DNA from 3 places in the Paenibacillus durus genome. Region 3 is predicted to be linked to each of the others. Evidence: predicted binding sites of a transcription regulator. Region 3 holds the regulator's gene; each other region holds the start of a gene.
What was found. The regulator Rex, encoded in region 3, represses fermentation and respiration genes when NADH is low (regulators of the CRP and FNR family bind a similar motif). The targets are predictions, from matches to a motif close to TTGTGAAATATTTCACAA.

Region 1 (3,150 bases), 850 kb from region 3:
GGCGATTTCGCTTTGTGTAAGGCGGCTGCGCGCAAACTCGGAATTGGAGTGCTTGTATCCGCAGTAGACACAGTTATTGACGCAGTAGTTGCTGACATAGAGCGGCGCGAACAGCACAATCCGGTTGCCGTATATCCGTTCCTTGATTTCCCTGGATACCTGGTACAGCCGTTCCAGCGTTTCTTCATCATCCACATGCAGCAGAACAGCGGCTTCGCGAGAGGTCAGTCCTTTGCATTTTCTTGCTTTTTCCAGGATTGCGGTTATGAGCGTGCTGTCTTTAACCGCCGTCTCCCCGTATTGCAGCGCTCCCTTGATTTCCTCGTCTTGAATAAAATCAGCCTGATGGCGCTCATTTACTCGGTTCACGAACATCCACTTCTTTCTGGGTTGATTAAAATGACCATTGTTTACCGAACAGCCTGCTCCTCCGGAGAACGCGACAGCCGGTTCAAACTATCTCCGCGGCCCATGTCGACATGGAAGCCGGCACCCTCAATCCGCTGCTCCAGACAGAACCGGCACTGCGCCGATTCATCTCCCGTACAAATTTTATTGTCATATAATGTATATTTTGGACGAGCGGACAGCGGAGACAGATTAGGCATAACTACATTTGCTCCCGCTTGTAATGCGAGTTCCCGACCATACGGATGAACGGTTCCCATCGCTGTAGTAGCCGGGATCAAGGCGCTCGGGACAAACAGCCGCGCAAGTGCAATCATATCTAGTGTGTCCTCCAGAGTACCGGCCGGCTCGTCCTTTAAAGGGGTAGCTTGATGGGGCAAAAAAGGGCCGATGCCAATCATATCCGGATTAAGCTCCTTAACGTACAGCAAATCTTTGGCCAAATCTTCATGCGTCTGTCCGGGCAATCCAACCATAAATCCGGCCCCAACCTGATAGCCAATAGCCTTCAAGGCACGCAAGCGGTCCCGCCGGTTCTCAAAGGTCATGGTCGGGTGCAGCGCCTTATAAAGGCTGCCGGAAGCCGTCTCATGCCGCAGCAAATAACGGTCCGCTCCCGCTTCAAACAACCGGGTATAGGTCTCATCGTCCCGTTCGCCAATCGACAGTGTCACCGCGGTATCCGGATAATGCCGCTTGATATCAGCAATCAGGCCCGCCAGCTTATCCGTTGTATACCAGTCGTCTTCACCGCTCTGCAGAACGAAGGTGCGATAGCCCAGCTCATATCCTTCCCGGCAGCAGTCCATGATTTCTTCGGGGCTCAGCCGATAGCGGCTGACTGTCTTATTTCCAGAGCGTATTCCGCAGTACATGCAGTTTTGTTTGCATATATTGGAGAATTCAATCAGCCCGCGGAGATAGACTCCTCTGCCGTAACGGGCCACACGCTTCTGATGTGCAAAATTATGCAGTTGCCTCCTTGAAGTCTGGTCCAGATTTTCTAGCAGATCGACAATTTCTTCGGAACTGAGCGATTCCTGACCCTTTAAACGTTCCAGTAAATGATTCGTTGAACATCCCTCCCTAAGCTGAACAGATGCATCTTTTTTTGTAATAGATAGTCATGTAAATAATGTAACAATAGTAAAAATACAGAACTATGAGCTTTCTGCTTGAAATCCCGGGTTTGTTCAATTGTTCTTTAAGACCGCACAGTCGCTGATACGCTCGGGACGTGTATAGACATTACATGAATCGTGACGGATAAAACCGACTGTCGTAATGCCGAGCTGTTCAGCCAGCTCAAGGGCCAGGGCTGTGGGCGCGGATTTCGACAAAATGATCTCACAGCCGATTTTGGCAACTTTTAATAAGATTTCCGATGAAATCCGGCCGCTGAACACGATGATTTTGTCATTCAGGTTCATCTCGTGTCTTAGGCAGTGCCCGTAAATTTTGTCGAGCGCATTATGCCGGCCGATATCGCTGCGGGCAAGCAGCACCCCGCCGGTATCGCAAATGGCTGCGGAGTGGACGCCGCCTGTGCGGTGAAACAGCTCCGAACCTGCCTGCACGCCCTCCATGAGGCGAAAACAATCGTCAAAGGATAAAGAGATATGAACGCCGTCCATGACCTTGGCTGTCCTTGCATCGTTAACATAAACGAAACCGTGACGGCCTCCTCCGCAGCAGGAGTTGACATAACGCTTGGCGTACAGCTGGCGGTTAAGATCATTCCAGCGGTCCGTCGAGATGTGAACGTACCCCTTCTCTTCCTGAATCCATAGATCTTTGATATCTTGGATTCCCCGAATGATGCCTTCAGAGGCCAAATAGCCGACAGCCATGTCCTCAATGTATTCCGGGGTGCATACCAGAGTCACGAATTCCTCACCGTTAATCTTGAGTGTAACAGGATGCTCCGTCACGATGAGATCCTGTTCTCTGGTGATTTGTCCTTGCCGGTAACGAATAATGTTTTCCTGCCGTTCAAGTCCCTGCTTCATCTCTATCACCCTTATTAATGAAAGATTAGAAATAGAATAATTACTTTAATAGTAAATAATAGAAGTCACAAAACAACTTTACTACATCACTTTTTGTAATGACTGTCAATTTTATATTTCACAACCAACGATATTTGCTGCACCCTGCTCTTCATTGGAGCGTGCTATGTTAGGTTATGGAACGCTATGGTATAATGGGTCGGAGGTGACTGGCGAGGTATGTTTTTGAAACGGATTGAATTAGCGGGCTTTAAATCATTTGCCGACAAAACGGAGATGGAGTTTGTGCGCGGCATTACGGCTGTCGTAGGTCCGAACGGAAGCGGCAAGAGCAACATTTCCGACGGCATCCGCTGGGTGCTCGGTGAACAAAGCGCCAAATCGCTGCGCGGCGGCAAGATGGAAGATATTATTTTTGCCGGAAGCGATGCCCGCAAGGCGGTGAATTATGGCGAAGTGTCGCTGACGCTGGACAATGAGGATCACGCTCTGCCTCTGGACTTCAGTGAAGTGACGGTAACGCGGCGGGTTCACCGCAGCGGAGACAGCGAATATATGATCAATAAGCAGTCATGCAGACTAAAAGATATTACAGAGCTGTTCATGGATACCGGCATTGGCCGGGAAGCGTATTCCATTATCGGACAAGGCCGGATTGAGGAGATTCTCAGCACCCGTTCAGAGGATCGGCGCGGCATATTTGAAGAGGCGTCGGGCATAGTCAAATATAAAT
Region 2 (3,150 bases), 240 kb from region 3:
CTAATTTCGCTTTAATGCCCAGTTTCGGGAATTTGTAGACCCGTTTGCGGATATCCATGAATTTTTGCTTCAGACCATCAAAGTCAGCATCCGGATGTTCGTAGAACAGCCACATTCCTTTTGCAGCATCCATAGAGGAACCGCCGCCAAGGGCGATGATGCAGTCCGGCTGGAATCTGTTCATCATGGCAGTACCTTTTTCAACTGTAGTTGTCGATGGATCCGGTTCAACTTCCGAGAACACTTCGATTGCTACAGGAGTTTGGCGTTGACGCAGGTAGTGCTCAACTCTTTCCACATAACCCAGTTTAACCATCATCGGGTCGGTGATGATTGCTACACGAGTGATGTCAGGCATTTTGGCCAGGTATTGGGTTGCGCCTTTTTCAAAGTAGATCTTCTCCGGCAGTTTAAACCATTGCATATTCACGGTACGACGATTCACCCTTTTCACGTTGATCAAGTTAATGGCAGTAACGTTTTGGGATACCGAGTTGCGGCCATAGGATCCGCAGCCCAGAGTCAGCGAAGGGATGTTCGTGTTATAGATGTCGCCGATTGCACCATGGGTGGAAGGCGAATTTACGAGAATACGTCCGGTTTGCAGACGGTTGGAGAATTTCATGATTACTTCTTCGTTGTTCGAGTGGATAGCAGAGCTATGCCCCATGCCTCCGAATTCAACGATCTGAGCCGCACGCTCGATGCCTTGGTCCGCATTCTTAACTTTGTAGCAAGCCAGAACCGGGCTCAGTTTCTCAGCGGACAGCGGGTATTTCGTGCCCACGCCTTCGAGTTCTGCAATCAGGATTTTGGTGCCTGCAGGCACTTGAATTCCGCACATTTCAGCGATTTTTACAGCGGATTGACCGACGATTACCGGGTTAACCGCGCATTTTTCTACGTTCATCGCGCCGTTGGTCAGCTTGGCAGCTTCTTCTTTGTTGACAAAGTAGCAACCGTTGGCGATCAATTTCTTCTTCACTTGGTCGAAAATCGGCTCTTCGATGATGATAGCCTGCTCGGATGCGCAGATCATGCCGTTGTCAAATGTTTTCGAAAGAATAATGTCATTTACCGCTTGATCGATATCAGCGCTCTTTTCAATGAAGGCAGGTACGTTACCAGGGCCTACGCCAAGAGCCGGTTTGCCGCAGCTGTATGCCGCTTTAACCATTGCAGATCCGCCTGTTGCCAGGATCAGAGCCACACCATCATTGTTCATCAGTGCGTTAGTTTTATCCATTGTCGGCTGCTCGATCCATTGGATGCAATTCTCCGGTGCGCCGGCTTTGACAGCAGCATCATGCAAAATCTTTGCAGCAGCGGCACTACACTCTTGCGCAGATGGATGGAAACCGAATATAATAGGATTGCGTGTCTTGGCGGCGATCAATGCTTTAAACATCGTGGTGGATGTTGGGTTGGTTACCGGTGTGATGCCCATAACGATGCCAACTGGCTCGGCAATCTTTTGGAAGTTGTCATAAGGATTATCTTCGATAACACCTACAGTTTTGTCATACTTGATTCCATGGTAGATATATTCTGTAGCAAAGATGTTCTTGGTGATCTTGTCTTCGTAAACACCGCGGCCAGTTTCTTCAACTGCCAGTTTAGCCAGGTACATATGCTTGTCGAGTCCGGCCAGCGCCATAGCATGAACGATATTGTTGACTTGCTCTTGATCAAGGGCCATATAAGCTTCTTGAGCTTTCTTTGCTTTATCTACCAATGTCTGAATATATTCTTCAGCGGTAGGTTGTTTCACTTGGGCGGCCACTTCATTCTTTACTGCCATTTCCCTCGTCCTCCTGTCAATTTGTGTTTGTTCCTCTCTACAAAATCGATAATATCACATCATGTGCCACTTGTATAGTGAAATCTTTCACAAAGTATAAAAATTTTTTTCTTCTATTATAAAACCGCTTACATTACGCCTCTTTTTTAGGGCCATCCTTCCTATATCCTTCTCTTTCTATGCTTATTAATCTCAGACTAACAATCGTTTCTATAGAAGAAATCAATGCCTTTATCCGGGAAATTGCATAAGTTGTCGCTTGTTAGCAGAACTATCCATGCTATTATTCCTAATTTTAATTAAAACTGAGGTTTTTTTGCAAAAGAAGGCTTCATGCTCCGCCGCGCCGCTGATCCGGGAAGCTTTCAAGATCACTGGGAATATGCCAACAAAATAACTTCTTATATAGTATGATCAATCTCCGGCAAAAAAATCGGAAAGCCCCACAGCAGTTCATTACCATTTCTTCGGGTAAGAGCAAGGCGGAAACGTAATAGTCTCCCGATTTGACCCAGATTCGTACAACAACATCATTCAAGCCGGAATAAGCAATCATGTTCATTGTTCTGACCGGCTTATGTCAGCTCTTAAAAAGTTGTGTCTTAAATCACATTCTACTTGCCTAAGGCTTAACCATGTTTTATATTAAGAAAAGCTGTTTGCTCCCTTTCGGGTAACGAAAACAGCATTATTAGAAAAACCTATTAGAAATCACACTAAAAATCGCGCTTTTGAAGTGAAAATAATCACAATGTTGAAAATTAGACACTTTTTCCGTGATTTTTCCACCCACAATTAAAAAATTCATTGTATAATTAATTTAAAATTTATTGAAAAACTGAGGGAATAAAGGGGGATGTCGATTATGAAAGAACATACGAATGTTATCGAAGCCCACGGAAACACTAACTGTTTCTCCGAACAAAACTTTAACAGACTGCTAGTAACGATGAAAGAAAGGTTGGTTCCGGAAGGCTCTCATTTATTCTGGGAAGGCGATTATTCGGATAAGCTGTTTTATCTCAAACGCGGACGCGTCAAGCTGACAAAATCCACGGATGAAGGCAAGGAACTCATACTTTATATGTATCAAGCCGGCGACATGGTCGGCCAAGCCGATCCCTTCTTCAGCACGAAGCACAGCTTCACTGCCGAAGTGATCGAGGAGAGCGAGGTCGGTGTGATCGAACACAAAGATCTCGAAATTCTGATCTGCCAGCACTGTGATTTTGCCATCGACTTTATGAAATGGATGGGTATTCATCACCGCCTGACGCAAACCAAGTTCCGCGATTTGATGATGTACGGCAAACCGGGCGCGCTCTGCTCCACGCTGATTCGTCTGAGTC
Region 3 (3,150 bases):
TTCGTCCAAGGTCAGGCATTCCCCGTGCTTAATGATCTGCTTGCCGTCGACCCATACATGCTCTACGTCCTTGGCGCTCGCCGAGTATACGGTATGGGATATCAGATCCGTATGCGGAAGCAGATGTGGCTGGTCAATATCAATGGCGATGAAATCAGCTTTCATTCCCGGCGCGAGCCTTCCCACTTGATTAAGGAATAAAGACTTTGCGCCATACTCCGTAGCTATACGCAGGGCCTCGCCTGCCGGAACCGCCGTCGGATCGCCGGACACTCCTTTATGAATCAGCGCGGCTAGACGCATCTCCTCGAACATGTCCAGGTTGTTGTTGCTTGCCGCGCCATCCGTTCCGAGCGATACCGTAACACCGGCCTTCAGCAGCTCGGGAACGCGCGCCACGCCGCTTGCCAGCTTCAGATTGCTGCCCGGATTATGCGAGACGCCAACTTGATTGCGGGCAAGAATTTCGATTTCCTCATCGTTCAGATGGACAGCGTGCGCCACTAGCGACGGCCGGGTGAACATCCCGAGCTTCTCCAGATGGGCAACGGGCCGAAGGCCGTAATCCGCTTCATTTTGCTCCACTTCCCGCCGCGTTTCGGACATATGCGTATGAATAGGCAGGTCGAGGTCATGCGCCGCCTGGACAAATTTCTCGATATAATCCGGAGGACAAGTATACGGCGAATGGGGTGATATCATAGCGGTGATCCGTCCATCCGCCGCGTTATGCCATTTTTTTGCAAAAGCAACCGCTTCCGCAAGCTTCTGATTCTGCACCTCTGCCGGGCACAGCCCGATTACACCACGCATCAGGACGGCGCGTATTCCAGATGCTTCCGCCACCTCAGCCACCCGGTCCATATGATCATACATATCAAGAAACGTCGTTGTCCCGCCCTTGAGCATTTCCAGCACCGAGAGTGCGGTTCCCCAGTAGACGTCGTCTCCGGTGAATTTCCCTTCCATTGGCCACATTTTTTCCTGAAGCCATACCTGAAGGGCAAGATCGTCTCCATAACCGCGCAGCAGCGACATCGCCGCATGCCCATGCGTATTGACAAGCCCCGGAAGGAACAGCAGGCGGTTGCCTTCAAAGACAGGTACGTCTTCTTCAAGAACGGGCGCTTCTTCCCCTATGTACGTAATCAAATCGTTATCAATTACCATATATCCTTCAAAAACAGGCTTATCCGCGCCAGGCACGGCAAATTTGCCGTTTCGGATCATCCATTTAGTACCCATGCTCTTCTTCGTCCTTTCCTTCATGCAGATAGTAAGCCAGACTTTGCAGGTCGGTCGTAAAATCCGCCGCATGCACACGAATCTCAGGCGGCGTCTTCAGGATTACCGGAGCGAAATTCAGGATCGCTTCAATGCCGGCTCCGATAAGAATATCCGCTACTTTTTGCGCCTCCTGCTCGGGCACGGTAATAATGCCTATGCGAATGCCCTGCTCGCGTACGGTACTTGCAAGTTCATCCATAGGCTGAACGGTCAAAGTATTGATCTTGGTCCCGATCTTCGGCGGGTAGGAATCAAAGACGGCCGTAATTTTCATTGTATCTTTCAGATAAATATTGTAATTGGACAGCGCCTGACCCAGATTCCCCGCTCCTACCAGAACAACATTAATCTGTTGGTCGAGCTTCAGGATGTGGCGGATTTTTTCGATCAGGTAGGGTACGTCATAACCAATGCCCTTCCTGCCGAAGTCGCCAAAATAGGCCAAATCCTTGCGGATTTGCGCAGGATTTAAATCCAGTCGTTGTCCGAGTTCTTGAGAAGAAACAGTGGCGATTTCGCGATTTTGCAGGTCGTTCAAAAAACGCAGATATACTGGCAATCTGCGGACGACGGCCTCAGATATTTTGTCCGATTTCATGAGTTCTCCTCCTAAATTTTAAATAGGACCCTCCCAAACCCTCCCTAAAAGGGAGGGCCCCAAGGGCTACCGCCCTCTGGACACCCGCTCACGGCAAATTGGCGCCCGGCAAAAGTTGGGCGGGACCTTGAATCAGGCGGATGAAGGATCGCTTTTCGTCCCTGACGGGACACGCTTGACAATTGGCGGAATCTACATACAGTATGACCCATGTAAAGATTAAGATCGGCAGATCGGCCTATGTTGTACAATGGCCAATCGAAGTGCTGAAAAGCAAAAGACTGGATTGGCCTATGTTATACAATGGCCGATCGAAGTGCTGAAAAGCAAAAGACTGGATTGGCCTATGTTATACAATGGCCAATCGAGTATTTTTATTAGGATGCGCCGTCTTGCTGTAGCCATTCGGCGATGCGGGGGACCATTTGTTCCGTCGACATATGCTCCATTTTAGGTCCTGGCAGCGAGTACAGGAAATACTTACCGTAATAAGATTCGATTACTCTGGTATCATAAACAATAACAATGCCGCGATCCTGCGCGGTCCGTACAAGGCGGCCGAAGCCCTGCTTAAAACGGATTACGGCTTGAGGCACGGACAGCTTCATGAACGGATTCTTCTTCTGCGCCTGCAATAGCTCGGCCTTCGCCTCTGCGAGCGGATGGTTAGGCGGCTGAAAAGGCAGTCTGACGATTGCCAGACAGGTTAGCGCGTCACCAGGGATATCGACGCCTTCCCAGAAGCTGCTCGTTCCAAGCAGGACGGAAGCTGAATTCTCCTGGAACCGGCGGAGCAGCTTGCTTCGGCTTCCTCCTTCAACGCCTTGCCCGAGTACAGTGATATCTTCGGACGCAAGCGCCTCCTTGAGAGGCTCGTATACCTGCCGAAGCATCTTATATGACGTGAACAGCACAAGCATCCGCCCGCGCGTGGTCACTGCGGCTTCAGCCAGGGAATGAACGAGCATATCGACAAATCGGGCGTCGCCGACGGTTCCCTTCACGCTTGGGAAATCCCGCGGAATGACCAGCAGCGCCTGATCCCGGTACTTAAAGGGTGAAGGAAGCTGTATGGTCGATAGCCTTCCTTCCTCCTGCGCCTCGTTCAATCCGAGGTTGTCGATCATATACTGGAACGATTTATCTACGGACAAGGTTGCCGAGGTCAGGACAGCGCTTTTTTTCTTATCAAAGAAAAGCTCCTTGAGCTGCGCGCTGACATCAACGGGCACGGCGTACAGCTGCAGGGATTTGCTGCGATAGTT

Region 1: hydE ([FeFe] hydrogenase H-cluster radical SAM maturase HydE) is a predicted target of Rex. The motif match lies at 1,535-1,552, and genes of this name have one in related genera.
Region 2: adhE (bifunctional acetaldehyde-CoA/alcohol dehydrogenase) is a predicted target of Rex. The motif match lies at 1,877-1,894, and genes of this name have one in related genera.

Annotation. Positions count from the first base shown of each region.
Region 1 is NZ_CP009288.1:3,042,768-3,045,917, forward strand. It holds gene hydG ([FeFe] hydrogenase H-cluster radical SAM maturase HydG) at 1-369, opposite strand, end outside; gene hydE ([FeFe] hydrogenase H-cluster radical SAM maturase HydE) at 411-1,469, opposite strand; gene fdhD (formate dehydrogenase accessory sulfurtransferase FdhD) at 1,602-2,417, opposite strand; gene smc (chromosome segregation protein SMC) at 2,637-3,150, shown strand, end outside.
Region 2 is NZ_CP009288.1:4,137,425-4,140,574, forward strand. It holds gene adhE (bifunctional acetaldehyde-CoA/alcohol dehydrogenase) at 1-1,801, opposite strand, end outside; gene PDUR_RS17855 (Crp/Fnr family transcriptional regulator) at 2,667-3,150, shown strand, end outside.
Region 3 is NZ_CP009288.1:3,896,932-3,900,081, forward strand. It holds gene PDUR_RS16620 (amidohydrolase) at 1-1,245, opposite strand, end outside; gene PDUR_RS16625 (redox-sensing transcriptional repressor Rex) at 1,235-1,885, opposite strand; gene dinG (ATP-dependent DNA helicase DinG) at 2,263-3,150, opposite strand, start outside.